Regions from separate parts of the Streptomyces lancefieldiae genome, predicted to be linked through region 1. Evidence: riboswitches for the same ligand, from Rfam matches in the RefSeq annotation. Region 1 holds a riboswitch; the other holds the start of a gene.
The links. A riboswitch is a leader RNA that binds a small molecule or an ion and turns the genes downstream of it on or off. The one in region 1 is predicted to bind thiamine pyrophosphate.
Positions count from the first base shown of each region.

Region 1 (6,870 bases):
AGGTCGCCCTGGGCGCGGCGGGCGTCCGTGCACAGGTAGAGCCGGGCGTCGGCGAGCCGGTTGCGGGCCGTCGAGACGGTGTCAGACATGCGGGTGTCCCCCCGGGGTCGGTGCCGTGGGCCCACGGTGGGCCCACGGTGGGCCCACGCGGCCTTGGCTTTCGGGCCGCGGTCGGCCCGCGGCCCCTGGGATCGAGTACGTACAACAGGCTGCGAGCGCGTCGCCGCCCTTGGAACAGAGGCAACGGACCGGCCGCGGTCTTGGTAACGGATCCGCGGATGGATCGCCGCCCTTGGAACACAGACCTAGGACGGTCCGCGGCCTGGGGAGCGGGTGCCGCGAACCGGCCCCGGACCCCGAACACGGGCCGGGAGCGCCGCCGCCCGCGGGATGCGGGGGCTCTGGCCGCGGGAGACGCCCGAGGCCCGCGGTGGCGCGCCGCGGGCAGCCGCGCGACCCGGCCCACCGGGGCCGCCACACCACGGCCACCGCACCGGCACCGCGCCGTGGTCCGCGCGGAACGCGCGCGGCCCGGGTGTCGGGCGGCGGCGGCCGATCGCAGCCGTGGCGCACGGACCACGGCTGCGATCGGCCCCTGGGGACCACGAGCCGCAGCCGTGCGCCGGGCGGTTCGGCGGGCGGTTCGGCGGGTCGGGTCAGACGGCGAGCGCCTGGGCGCGACGCTTCACCTCCGTACCGCGGTTCTCGCTCAGCGCCTGCGCGGGCGTACCCGGCAGGGAGTCGTCGGGAGTGAACAGCCACTCCAGCATTTCCTCGTTCGTGAAGCCGTCGTCCCTCAGCAGCGTCAGGGTCCCGACCAGGCCCTTGACGACCTTGTCCTCGTCGATGAAGGCCGCCGGGATGTGCAGCGCGCGGTTCTCACCGCGGCGTACGGCGATGAGCTGGCCTTCCTTGATCAGCTGGCGTACGCGGGTCACCTCGACACCGAGCATCTCGGCGATGTCGGGGACGGTGAGCCAGGCAGGCACGAGAGCATCGATCTTTGCGTCAATCTCGGTCACGCCTCCAGCCTGCCATCTTGCGCTGACAGTCGGAAGCCGGACCCGTCCGACCCGAGCCGCGGACCGGGCGGACGGACTACGCCGTCGCCGCCTTCAGAGGCCTCGCCGGGTCGGCCACCAGCCCCGGGTCCATCGTCGTACCCGCCTGGATCAGGCGTTTTCCCTGGGCCAGGTCGCGGGGGCGGCCCACCGCCAGCAGGGCGACCAGCCGGTCCTCACGCAGCCAGCAGACCGTCCAGGCGGGGCCCGCGGGGTCACCGCGCCACACGGTCGCGTCGGCGGCCGTGTGGTGACCGGCGTACTGGACGAAGCGGCCGAACTGCTCGGACCAGAAGTACGGCACCGGGTCGTAGGCCGCCGGGGCCTCACCGGTGGCGGCGCCGATGATGTCGGCGGCCACCGTGCGCGGGCCCTGCAGGGCGTTGTCCCAGTGGTGCACCAGCAGCCGCTCGCCGTAGCGGCCGGAGGGGAAGGAGGCGCAGTCGCCGACCGCGTAGACGTCCGGTACGGAGGTGCGCAGGCGGTCGTCGGCCAGGACCTCGCCGTGCGTGCCGAGGCCGATCCCGGAGCCGGCGAGCCAGGCGGTGGCGGGCCGGGCGCCGATGCCGACGACGACCGCGTCGGCGGGCACCCGCGAGCCGTCGTCGAGGACGACGTGGCCGCTCCCCCCGGCGTCGCCGGGCTCGACGCGCTCCACGCGCGCGTGCGTGCGCAGGACGGCGCCCGCGTCGGCGTACCAGGCGGTCATCGGCGCGGCGACCTCGGCGGGCAGCGCGCCGGCGAGGGGCCGGTCGGCGGCCTCCACGACGGTCACGGCGCACCCCGCCTCACGCGCGGCGGTCGCGAACTCGGCGCCGATCCAGCCCGCGCCGACGACCACGATGTCGTGCTGCCGGGCGAGCACCGGGCGCAGCCGTTCGGCGTCGTCCAGGGTGCGCAGCAGGTGCACGCCGGGCACGCCCTCGGCGCCGGGCAGCCGGTTCGGTTCGGCGCCGGTCGCGAGGACGAGGACGTCGTACGGCACGGGCCCGGCGGAGGTGTCGAGGAGGTGCCGGCCGGGGCGCAGGCCCAGTGCCTCGCAGCCGAGCCGCAGGGTGATGCCGAGGGCCTCGAAGTCGACGTCGAAGGCGGAGCCCTCGGCCGTGCCGAGCAGGACGGCCTTGGACAGCGGGGGGCGGTCGTACGGCTGGTGCGGTTCCGCGCCGATGAGTGTCACGGAGCCGGTGAAGCCCTGCTCCCGCAGGGCGACCGCGGTCTGCACCCCCGCCATGCCCGCGCCCACGACGACCACGCCGTGCTCCGCGTCCGCTTCCCGTTCCGGTCCCCGTTCCCGCGTCTGCTCGCTCACCTGATCACCTTAGACACCCGCCGGTTCACCGGTCAGCGTTCGTGCACGGTGAGCTGCTCCACAACGCTCGTCCCGCTGCCCCGCTGCGACTCCCACTCCCACGTCTCCTCCAGGCGCACCCGCCCGTCCGGCAGTTCGACGACGGCCGACACGCAGTGTCCCGACGACGTGCTCCCGTCGGTCTTGAGCTGCACGTACCGGAAGTCGAGGCGATCGCCCTCCCGGGTACCCACCAGGCGGCCGCGGACGACGTCGCCGCCCTCGTACTCGGCCCAGACGGCGCCGTCCTGTTCGTGATAGACGAACCGGGTGCGGGTGCCCACCTGGCCGGGCGCCTGGTCGGCGACGGGGGCGAGGACGAGACCGTCGAGTGAACGCGCCATGGGCGGAGGCTCCTTTACAAGTTAGGGTGGCCAACGTAAAGCACTCGCGGGAGCCCGGACGCACCGGGCTGAGAGGGAGGCTGGCGGCCTCCGACCGTACGAACCTGATCCGGGTCATGCCGGCGAAGGGAGGGGCTCGACGCCCATGTCGTCACCTCGCACATCACCGCGTGCCGCGGACGTCCTCGTCGTCGGGGGCGGCATCATCGGCCTGGTCACGGCCTGGCGGGCCGCGCAGCGCGGTCTGGTCACGGCCGTCGTGGACCCCGAACCGGGCGGCGGGGCCGCCCAGGTGGCGGCCGGGATGCTGGCCGCCGTCACGGAACTGCACTACGGCGAGCAGACCCTGCTCGCGCTGAACCTCGCCTCGGCCCACCGCTACCCGGAGTTCGCGGCGGAGCTGACCGACCTCACGGGGCTCGACCTCGGCTACCGCCGGTGCGGCACGCTCGCCGTCGCGCTGGACGCCGACGACCGTGCCCACCTGCGGGAACTGCACGCGCTCCAGCAACGCTCGGGCCTGGAGTCCGAGTGGCTGTCGGGGCGGGACTGCCGGCGTCTGGAGCCGATGCTCGCGCCGGGCGTGCGCGGAGGGCTCCGGGTGGACGGCGACCACCAGATCGACCCCCGGCGCCTCGCCCGCGCGCTCGTCGCCGCCTGCGAGACCGCCGGTGTGGTCTTCCACCGGACGTGGGCCGAGCGGCTCACCGTCACCGGGGACCGGGCCACCGGGGTGGTCGCCGCCGACGGCACGACGCTGGAGGCCGGGCAGGTGGTCCTGGCCGCGGGCAGCCTGAGCGGACGGCTCGCGGGCCTCCCGGACGGCGTGCTGCCGCCGGTGCGGCCCGTGAAGGGGCAGGTGCTGAGGCTGACGATGCCGCGGACGCACGGGCCGCTGCTGAACCGGACCGTGCGCGCCGTGGTGCGCGGCAACCACGTCTACCTGGTGCCCCGGGAGAGCGGCGAACTCGTCGTCGGTGCCACCAGCGAGGAGCAGGGCTGGGACACGACGGTGACCGCGGGCGGCGTCTACGAGCTGCTGCGCGACGCCCACGAGCTGGTTCCCGGCATCACGGAGCTGCCCCTGACGGAGACGCGGGCGGGCCTGCGTCCCGGCTCCCCGGACAACGCCCCGCTGCTCGGCCCGACCGGGCTGGAGGGGCTGCTGCTGGCCACCGGGCACTACCGCAACGGCGTCCTGCTCACCCCGGTCACCGGCGACGCCATGGCGCACGTCCTGACCACGGGCGAGCTCCCGGCCGAGGCCCGTCCCTTCACCCCGCGGCGCTTCAGCGCCGCCCCCGCACTCTCGGAGCAGCCGGCATGAACATCTCCGTCAACGGCGAGCCGCGCGAGGTGGCTCCCGGTACGGCCCTCGACGCCCTGGTGGGCACGCTCACCGCGGCGCCGTCCGGAGTGGCCGCCGCCCTGAACGAAACCGTCGTCCCGCGCGCGCAGTGGGCCGCCACCGCCCTGGCCGACGGCGACCGCGTCGAAGTCCTCACCGCCGTCCAAGGAGGCTGACCATGGCCGACGACCCCTTCGTCCTCGGCGGTACGTCGTACACGTCCCGCCTGATCATGGGTACGGGCGGGGCACCCAGCCTCGACATGCTGGAGCGCGCCCTCGTGGCCTCCGGCACCGAACTGACCACCGTCGCGATGCGGCGCGTGAACGCCTCGGTGCACGGCTCCGTGCTGTCGGTGCTGGAAGGGCTCGGCATCCGGGTACTGCCGAACACGGCCGGCTGCTTCACCGCCGGGGAGGCCGTGCTCACCGCCCGCCTCGCCCGCGAGGCCCTCGGCACCGACCTGGTCAAGCTGGAGGTCATCGCCGACGAGCGCACGCTGCTGCCCGACCCGATCGAGCTGCTGGACGCGGCGGAGACGCTGGTCGACGACGGGTTCACGGTACTGCCGTACACCAACGACGACCCCGTCCTCGCGCGGAAGCTGGAGGACGTCGGGTGTGCGGCGATCATGCCGCTCGGCTCGCCGATCGGGTCCGGGCTCGGGATCCGCAACCCGCACAACTTCCAGCTGATCGTGGAGCACGCGCGCGTGCCGGTGATCCTGGACGCGGGGGCCGGTACGGCATCGGACGTGGCGCTGGCGATGGAGCTGGGGTGTGCGGGGGTGATGCTCGCCTCGGCGGTGACTCGGGCGCAGGAGCCGGTGCTGATGGCTGCCGCCATGCGTTCCGCGGTGGAGGCGGGGCGGCTGGCGCGGCGGGCGGGGCGGATTCCGCGGAGGCACTTCGCGGAGGCGTCGTCTCCTGCGGAGGGCTTGGCGGTACTGGATCCGGAGCGGCCCGCGTTCCAGTGAGCCCGCGCGGTCCTTCCGTCTTGTCTCCCAGCCACGCGCCACCCGTTTCCGGTCGGTCGCCAGGCGCATCTCTCCCGTGGGGGCCACTCGCCGTCGGCGGCCGGCCGTACGCGCGGGCGGTCCGGCCACGGCCGGCGTGCGAAGCGTCACAGGTCCGCTGCAGTAGGGCCCCGATTCGGGGCTGTGGGGCGGGGTGTGTCCGTGGTGGCTCGTAGACTCACCTGCGTGGACACGACCCTTCAGGACCCTCTCGTCGGGCAGCTGCTCGACGGCCGGTACCGCGTCGAGGCGCGGATCGCGGTCGGCGGCATGGCCACGGTCTACCGGGCCGTGGACACCCGCCTGGACCGCGTGCTCGCGCTGAAGGTGATGCACCCGACGCTCGCGACCGACGCCACCTTCGTCGAGCGGTTCATCCGCGAGGCGAAGTCGGTGGCCCGGCTCGACCACCCCAACGTCGTGCAGGTCTTCGACCAGGGGGCCGAGGGGGCGTACGTCTACCTGGCGATGGAGTACATCGCCGGCTGCACCCTGCGCGACGTGCTCCGCGAGCGCGGGGCGCTCCAGCCGCGGGCCGCGCTGGACATCCTGGAGCCGGTGCTGGCCGCGCTCGGCGCCGCGCACCGGGCCGGGTTCGTGCACCGGGACATGAAGCCGGAGAACGTCCTGATAGGGGACGACGGCCGGGTCAAGGTCGCCGACTTCGGACTGGTCCGGGCCGTGGACACGGTCACCAGCACCACCGGGGCCGTCCTCGGCACCGTCTCCTACCTGGCGCCCGAGCAGATCGAGCACGGTACGGCCGACCCGCGGGTCGACGTGTACGCGTGCGGGGTCGTGCTGTACGAGATGCTGACCGGCGGCAAGCCGCACGAGGGGGACTCCCCCGCCCAGGTGCTCTACAAGCACCTCCACGAGGACGTGCCGCCGCCGTCGGCCGCCGTGCCGGGCATGCCGTACGAGCTGGACGAGCTGGTCGCCTCGGCGACCGCCCGCACCCCGGGGATCCGTCCGCACGACGCCGTGGCGCTGCTCGCGCAGGCCCGCCGGACGCGCGGGGCCCTGAGCACCGACCAGCTGGACGCGGTGCCGCCGCAGGCGCTCACCGCGGAGCACGACAACGCCGAGGACCGCACCAGTGTGATCCCGCGCGCCCTGACCGTGCCCCGACCCCTGCCGGTCGGCGAGGACGAGGACGGCGTCCCGGCCGACGGGGTCCACCACACCAGCCGGCTGGCCCCTCCCCCGCCGGGCCCGCCCCGGCGCCGCCGGCTGGAGCTGCGGCGCCGTCCGCTGGCGATCGTCGTGGCCGTGCTGCTGGTGCTCGGCGTCGGCACGGGCGTCTGGTACATCAATTCCGGCCAGTTCACCAAGGTGCCTCCCCTGCTGTCTGGGACCGAGGCGCAGGCCCGTGACCGGCTGGAGGACGCCGGGCTGGACGTCGGCAAGGTGCGGCGCGCCCACAGCGACACCGTGGAGCGCGGCAAGGTCATCAGCTCCGACCCCGGGGTGGGCACCCGGATCCGCAAGCACGACTCCGTGTCGTTCACGGTCTCCGACGGCCCCGAGACCGTGAAGCTGCCGGACGTGCAGGGCTACAGACTGGACCGGGCGCGCACCGTGCTGAAGGACGAGGGACTGGAGCCGGGCATGGTGACCCGGGCGTTCAGCGACGACGTGCCCAGGGGTTTCGTGATCTCCACGAAGCCCGGGACGGGCACCACGGTGCGCGCGGGTTCGGCGGTCGCGCTGGTCGTCAGCAAGGGCAGCCCCGTGGACGTCCCGGACGTCAC
Region 1 is NZ_JAVRFH010000041.1:40,943-47,812, forward strand. It holds gene thiE (thiamine phosphate synthase) at 1-89, opposite strand, end outside; gene RM812_RS30545 (Rv2175c family DNA-binding protein) at 657-1,022, opposite strand; gene RM812_RS30550 (NAD(P)/FAD-dependent oxidoreductase) at 1,099-2,370, opposite strand; gene RM812_RS30555 (hypothetical protein) at 2,403-2,753, opposite strand; TPP riboswitch at 2,790-2,901, shown strand; gene thiO (glycine oxidase ThiO) at 2,899-4,080, shown strand; gene thiS (sulfur carrier protein ThiS) at 4,077-4,277, shown strand; gene RM812_RS30570 (thiazole synthase) at 4,280-5,077, shown strand; gene pknB (Stk1 family PASTA domain-containing Ser/Thr kinase) at 5,303-6,870, shown strand, end outside.

Region 2 (6,870 bases), on a different contig from region 1:
TCAAGCGAGACCTCGGCATCAAGGACATGGGGACGCTCCTGCCGGGCCACGGCGGCATCATGGACCGCCTGGACTCGCTCCTTCCGACGGCACCGGTGGTGTGGCTGCTGTTGGTGGTCTTCGTCGGCTCCGGTTGACCCTCACGAGTGACCGCGCCGGGCCCTCGTTCTCCTGCGGGACGGGGGCCCGACCGCTGTCCGTGCGCACGGGCCCCAGGGCCTGTCTGACCATTCCCGCCTGCCGCGCTCCGGGCGGACGACGGGGTTGGTCAGACAGGCCCTAGTCTTCCCCCATGGCGCGGGCGAGGCGGGGCGACGACGGCAGGTACCACGGCGATCTGCCCTGCCGCTGGTGCGAGGTGCTCCTCGACCAGGAGGGCCGGCGCAGGCCGCGGTACTACTGCCGCGTGACCCATCGCCTGAAGTTCTACGGCTCGTGGATCGTGGCCGCGATCATGAGCTGACCGGACACCCGTGTGGATCTGCGACACTGGGAAGGTCATGCCTAAGCCCGGAGAACTCACATTCGTCGCCCCGCGCGGAGCCAAGAAGCCGCCGCGGCACCTCGCCGACCTCACGCCCGCCGAGCGCAAGGAGGCTGTCGCCGCGATCGGTGAGAAGCCGTTCCGTGCGAAGCAGCTCTCGCAGCACTACTTCGCGCGGTACGCGCACGACCCCGAGCAGTGGACCGACATCCCCGCCGGCTCGCGCCAGGGGCTCCAGGACGCGCTGCTGCCCGAGCTGATGTCGGTCGTCCGGCATCTGTCGACCGACCAGGGCACCACCCGCAAGACGCTGTGGAAGCTGTTCGACGGGACGCTCGTCGAGTCGGTGCTCATGCGCTACCCGGACCGGGTGACCATGTGCATCAGCTCCCAGGCCGGCTGCGGCATGAACTGCCCGTTCTGCGCCACCGGACAGGCCGGCCTGGACCGGAACCTGTCCACGGCCGAGATCGTGCACCAGATCGTGGACGGCATGCGGGCGCTCAGGGACGGCGAGGTCCCCGGTGGCCCGGCGCGGCTGAGCAACATCGTGTTCATGGGCATGGGCGAGCCCCTCGCCAACTACAACCGGGTCGTCGGAGCCATCCGCCGCCTCACCGACCCGGAGCCCGACGGCGTGGGCCTGTCCCAGCGCGGCATCACCGTCTCGACCGTCGGCCTCGTGCCGGCGATCCACCGGTTCGCCGACGAGGGCTTCAAGTGCCGCCTCGCCATCTCGCTGCACGCTCCCGACGACGAGCTCCGCGACACCCTCGTGCCCGTCAACACCCGGTGGAAGGTGCGCGAGGTGCTGGACGCCGGGTTCGAGTACGCGGCGAAGTCCGGGCGCCGGCTGTCGATCGAGTACGCGCTGATCCGCGACATCAACGACCAGGCCTGGCGTGGTGACCGGCTCGGACGGCTGCTCAAGGGCAAGCCCGTGCACGTCAACCTCATCCCGCTCAACCCCACGCCTGGCTCGAAGTGGACGGCGTCGCGGCCCGAGGACGAGAAGGCGTTCGTGGAGGCGATCGCGGCGCACGGTGTGCCGGTGACGGTCCGGGACACCCGTGGGCAGGAGATCGACGGGGCGTGCGGTCAGCTCGCCGCGAGCGAGCGGTAACCTACCGGCCTCAGTACATTTTCGTACCGAGTACATCTTCATACGTCAGTACATCTTCATATTCCGACAGGGGAGCGCCACAGCGCTGAGAGTGCGGCACCGGCCGCAGACCCTCCGAACCTGGCCCAGGTCATTCTGGGTAGGGAGATCGGTCATCACTCGAGCTGTTGCGCCCTGCCCGGGATCCCTGCCAGGGGTTCCGGGCGGGGCCGCGTCTTCTCCTGGTCACCCAGGAGGAATTCAGTGAGCATCACCAAGAAGGCCACCGTCCTGGTCGTCGGGCTCGGCCTGGTCGGCGGCCTGGCCGCCTGTGGGTCGTCGTCCGACGGCGACGGCAAGGGCTCCGGCGACTCCAAGACCGTGACACTGGTCAGCCATGACTCGTGGGCCGCGTCGAAGGACGTCATCGCGGCCTTCGAGAAGAGCTCCGGCTACAAGGTCAAGGTCCTGGAGGACGGCGACGCCGGGCAGGCCGTCAACAAGGCAATCCTCACCAAGGACAATCCGCAGGGCGACGTCTTCTTCGGCGTCGACAACACGCTGCTGTCCCGCGCGCTCGACAACGGCCTGTTCCAGTCGTACGAGCCCAAGGGCTCCGACATGATCCTCCCCGAGTACCGGGTCGACCAGGACAAGCACCGCGTCACGCCGATCGACACCGGTGACATCTGCGTCAACTACGACAAGGCCTACTTCAGCGAGCACGGGCTGACCCCGCCCGACTCCTTCGACGACCTCGCCGAGCCCGCGTACAAGGACCTCCTCGTCACCGAGAACGCCGGCAGCTCCTCGCCCGGCCTCGGCTTCCTGCTCGGCACCGCCGCCAAGTACGGCGACAAGGGCTGGGAGGGGTACTGGAAGAAGCTGGAGGCCAACGGCGTCAAGGTGGTCGACAGCTGGGAGCAGGCCTACAACGAGGAGTTCTCCGGCTCGGCCGGCGGCAAGAAGGCCGGCGGCGACCGTCCGCTCGTCGTCTCCTACGCCTCTTCCCCGCCCGTCGAGGTGGTCTACGCCGACCCCAAGCCGGACACCGCGCCGACGGGCGTCGCCACCGGTACCTGCTTCCGCCAGGTCGAGTACGCGGGCCTGCTGAGCAACGCGAAGAACCCCGAGGGCGGCAAGGCGCTGCTCGACTTCCTGATCGGCAAGGAGTTCCAGGACGACATGCCGCTGAACATGTTCGTCTACCCGGTGCGGGAGGCCGCGCAGGTGCCGCCGGAGTTCGTGAAGTACGGGCCGCAGGCCAAGAACCCGCAGACCATGGACCCGCAGAAGATCGCCGACAACCGTGACCAGTGGGTCAAGTCGTGGACCTCGCTCCTCCTGAAGTGACCAGGAACAGGACCGCCACCGCCCGGCGGCGCCAGAGCGTGGCGCGGCTCGCCCTGATGGTCGTGCCCGTCGCGTTCTTCGCGGTCTTCTTCGTCCACCCCGTGGCCGCGATCGTCGCGCGCGGCCTGGAGATCGACGGGACCTGGCAGTTCGGGCGGATCGGTGACGTACTGGCACAGCCCGACGTCCGGCACGTGCTGTGGTTCACCACCTGGCAGGCGCTGGCCTCCACCGCGCTCACGCTGCTGATCGCCCTGCCCGGCGCGTATGTCTTCGCGCGCTTCGACTTCCCCGGCAAGCAGCTGCTGCGGGCCGTGGTGACCGTGCCGTTCGTGCTGCCCACGGTCGTCGTCGGTACGGCGTTCCTGGCCCTGGTCGGGCGCGGCGGGCTGCTCGACGAGCTGTGGGGCGTACGCCTGGACACCACCGTGTGGGCCATTCTGCTCGCGCACGTCTTCTTCAACTACGCCGTCGTCGTGCGCACCGTCGGCGGGCTGTGGGCGCAGCTCGACCCGCGCCAGGAGGAGGCCGCGCGGATGCTCGGCGCGTCCCCGATGAGGGCCTGGCGGCAGGTCACCCTGCCCGCGCTCGCGCCCGCCGTGGCCGCCGCGGCGCTGATGGTGTTCCTGTTCACCTTCACCTCCTTCGGCGTGGTGCAGATCCTCGGCGGGCCCACCTTCTCCACCCTGGAAGTGGAGATCTACCGGCAGACCTCGCAGGTCTTCGACCTGTCCACGGCCGCCGTGCTGACGCTGATCCAGTTCGCGGCGGTCTGCGCCATCCTCGCCGTGCACGCCTGGACGGTACGGCGGCGGGAGACGGCCCTCAGGCTGGTGGACGCCGCCGGGACCGCGCGCCGGCCGCGCGGGACCGGCCAGTGGGCGCTGCTCGCCGGGGTCCTGGCCACCGTCGCCGTGCTGCTGGTGCTGCCGCTCGCCGTGCTGGTCGAACGGTCACTGGGCGCCCCCGGATTCGGCTACTACCGGGCGCTGACCCGTGAGGACGGCGGCGCCTTCCTCGTCCCGCCGATCGAGGCGGTCGGCAACTCCCTCCAGTACGCCGTCGCCGCCACCGCCATCGCCGTGGTGATCGGCGCGCTCGCCGCCACCGCGCTCACCCGGCGCGACGCGGGCCGCTTCGTGCGCGGCTTCGACGCGCTGCTGATGCTGCCGCTCGGGGTGTCCGCCGTGACGGTCGGCTTCGGGTTCCTGATCGCGCTGGACGAGCCCCCGCTGGACCTGCGGTCCTCCTGGGTCCTCGTGCCGCTCGCCCAGGCGCTGGTCGGCGTCCCCTTCGTCGTGCGGACCATGCTGCCCGTGCTGCGCGCGGTGGACGTACGGCTGCGGGAGGCGGCGGCGGTGCTCGGGGCGTCGCCGTGGCGGGTGTGGCGGGAGGTGGACCTGCCGATGGTGCGGCGGGCGCTGCTGGTCGCGGCCGGGTTCGCCTTCGCGGTGTCGCTGGGTGAGTTCGGGGCGACCGTGTTCATCGCGCGGCCCGACAACCCGACGCTCCCGGTGGCCGTGGCGCGGCTGCTGGGGCGGCCGGGGGACATGAACTACGGGCAGGCGATGGCCCTGTCGACGATTCTGATGGTGGTGTGTGCCGTGGCCCTGGTGGTACTGGAGCGGCTGCGGACCGACCGGAGCGGGGAGTTCTAGGGATGCTGCTGAGCCTGCGGGGCGCGACCGTCCGCTTCGGTGGCCGGGCCGTCCTCGACGCCGTCGACCTGGATGTCGCCGAGCACGAGGTGGTGTGCGTGCTGGGGCCCAGCGGCAGCGGCAAGTCGACGCTGCTGCGGGCGGTCGCCGGGCTCCAGCCGCTGGACGCCGGGCGGGTGACGCTGGACGGGCGGGATCAGTCCGGGGTGCCCGCGCACCGGCGCGAGGTCGGGCTGATGTTCCAGGACCACCAGCTGTTCCCGCAGCGGGACGTGGCCGGGAACATCGCCTTCGGGCCGCGGATGCGTGGCGCGTCCCGCTCCGAACAGCGGGACCGAGTGGGGGAGTTGCTGGAACTGGTCGGGCTGCCGGGCGCCGCCCGCCGGTCCGTCGCGGCGCTCTCCGGCGGTGAGCAGCAACGGGTCGCGCTGGCCCGCGCCCTCGCGCCCCGGCCGCGGCTGCTGATGCTGGACGAGCCGCTCGGTCAGCTGGACCGCTCGCTGCGGGAGCGTCTCGTGGTGGAACTGCGGGAGCTGTTCGGGCGGTTGGGCACCACGGTGCTCGCCGTGACGCACGACCAGGGCGAGGCCTTCGCGCTGGCCGACCGGGTCGTGGTGATGCGGGACGGGCGGATCGCCCAGTCGGGGACGCCGCTCGAGGTCTGGCAGCGGCCCGTCGACGCGTTCGTGGCCCGTTTCCTCGGCTTCGACAACGTGGTCGAGGCCTCCGTCACGGGGCAGGCCGCGGACACGCCCTGGGGCAAGGTGCCGGTCCCCGAGGAGGCCCCGCAGGGAACGCGTACCCTGCTCGTGAGGCCCGCCGGGGTCCGCCTGGTGCCCGCCGACGCGGGCCTGCGCTGCACGGTCACCGCCCGCACCTTCCGGGGCACCCACGTCGCCGTGCACCTCCAGCCCGAGGGTGCGCCGCGCCTGGAGGCGGCGTGTGCGCTGCGGACGGCGCCGGAGGTGGGGGACGCGGTCGGGGTGGAGTTCGACGTGACGGAAATCGTCGTGCTCGGGTGAGCGTCCGGCTCGTAGGGTGACGGGCATGACGCTTCTCGCACATGATCGGTACTGCGACGAAATCGCCCGGCAGGTAGGGCAGTTGCGGACCGTGCTGACCTCCGGCGCCGATCTGTCCGCCACCGTGCCGACCTGCCCGGACTGGACCCTGGAGGACCTGGTACGACACGTGGGCCGTGCCCTGCGCTGGACGGAACTGATCGTCCGTACCCGCGCCGAGGAGGAGGTCCCGCTCGACCGGGTGCCAGGGTCCGCGGGCCCCGGGAGGCAGGGGGACGCCACCGCGCTGGACGCCTGGCTGGCGGAGTCGGGCGCGGTGGTCGTCGGTACGTTGCGGGAGGCGGGCCCGGACGCGCGGGCGTGGTCGTGGGCCGGCATCCACAACGCGGGGTTCTGGGCCCGCCGGATGACGCACGAACTCGTCGTCCACGGGGCGGACGCGGCCCTCGCGGCGGGCCGGCCGTTCGAGGCGGTCGCGGCCGAGGTGGCGGCCGACGCGGTGGACGAGTGGCTGGAGATCGTGCGGTTCGTGCAGCGGGTCCTTCCGGACGCGCCGGTGCGGGAGCTGCGGGCCCCGGGCGGGAGCATCCACCTGCACGCCACCGACACCGCCGCCGACCTGGCTGCCGAGTGGTTGATCGAGCTTCCCGAGGACGGTGTCACCTGGCGCCGCGGCCACGAGAAGGCCACCGTGGCGCTGCGGGGCCCGCTCACCTCCGTCCTGCTGGCCTTCTACGGCCGGCTGCCGCTGGACGCCCCGGAACTCGAGGTGCTCGGCGCCCGTGAACTGCTGGAACTCTGGCTGGAGAAGGCGACGTTCGGCTGACAGCACGGTGGCCCGCCCCCGGCCGGGGACGGGCCACCGCGCTGCCTGCCGAAGTGCGAGGCGTCAGCGGTCGCTGTTCGCTCCGCGACGGCGCAGGCCGAAGAAGACCGCGCCGCCACCGACGACGACCAGGGCCGCCGCGATGCCGACGATCATGCCGGTGTTCGAGTTCGCGCCGGTCTCGGCGAGGTTGGCGTCACCGGCCGCCGGGGAGGGGGCGTTGCTCGGCACGGCCGCCGGCGCGGTGCTCTCGCTCCCCGATGGCGCCGGGGCGGACGTGGACGGCGCCGGGGCGGTCGTCTCTGTCCCCCCGGCCGGGGTCGAGGAGGTCTCCGACGGGGTCGGGCTCGGCGTGACCTCCGTCTTGCAGGGGGTCGACGGGGTCACGAGGTTCGGCTTGATGTCCTCGTCGACGTACCGGTCGG
Region 2 is NZ_JAVRFH010000003.1:201,850-208,719, forward strand. It holds gene RM812_RS04670 (phosphatidate cytidylyltransferase) at 1-137, shown strand, start outside; gene RM812_RS04675 (hypothetical protein) at 293-463, shown strand; gene rlmN (23S rRNA (adenine(2503)-C(2))-methyltransferase RlmN) at 501-1,607, shown strand; TPP riboswitch at 1,666-1,771, shown strand; gene RM812_RS04685 (thiamine ABC transporter substrate-binding protein) at 1,851-2,939, shown strand; gene RM812_RS04690 (ABC transporter permease) at 2,996-4,597, shown strand; gene RM812_RS04695 (ABC transporter ATP-binding protein) at 4,600-5,619, shown strand; gene RM812_RS04700 (maleylpyruvate isomerase family mycothiol-dependent enzyme) at 5,645-6,445, shown strand; gene RM812_RS04705 (LAETG motif-containing sortase-dependent surface protein) at 6,509-6,870, opposite strand, start outside.
Region 2: another riboswitch for thiamine pyrophosphate. It lies ahead of RM812_RS04685 (thiamine ABC transporter substrate-binding protein); the one in region 1 lies ahead of thiO (glycine oxidase ThiO).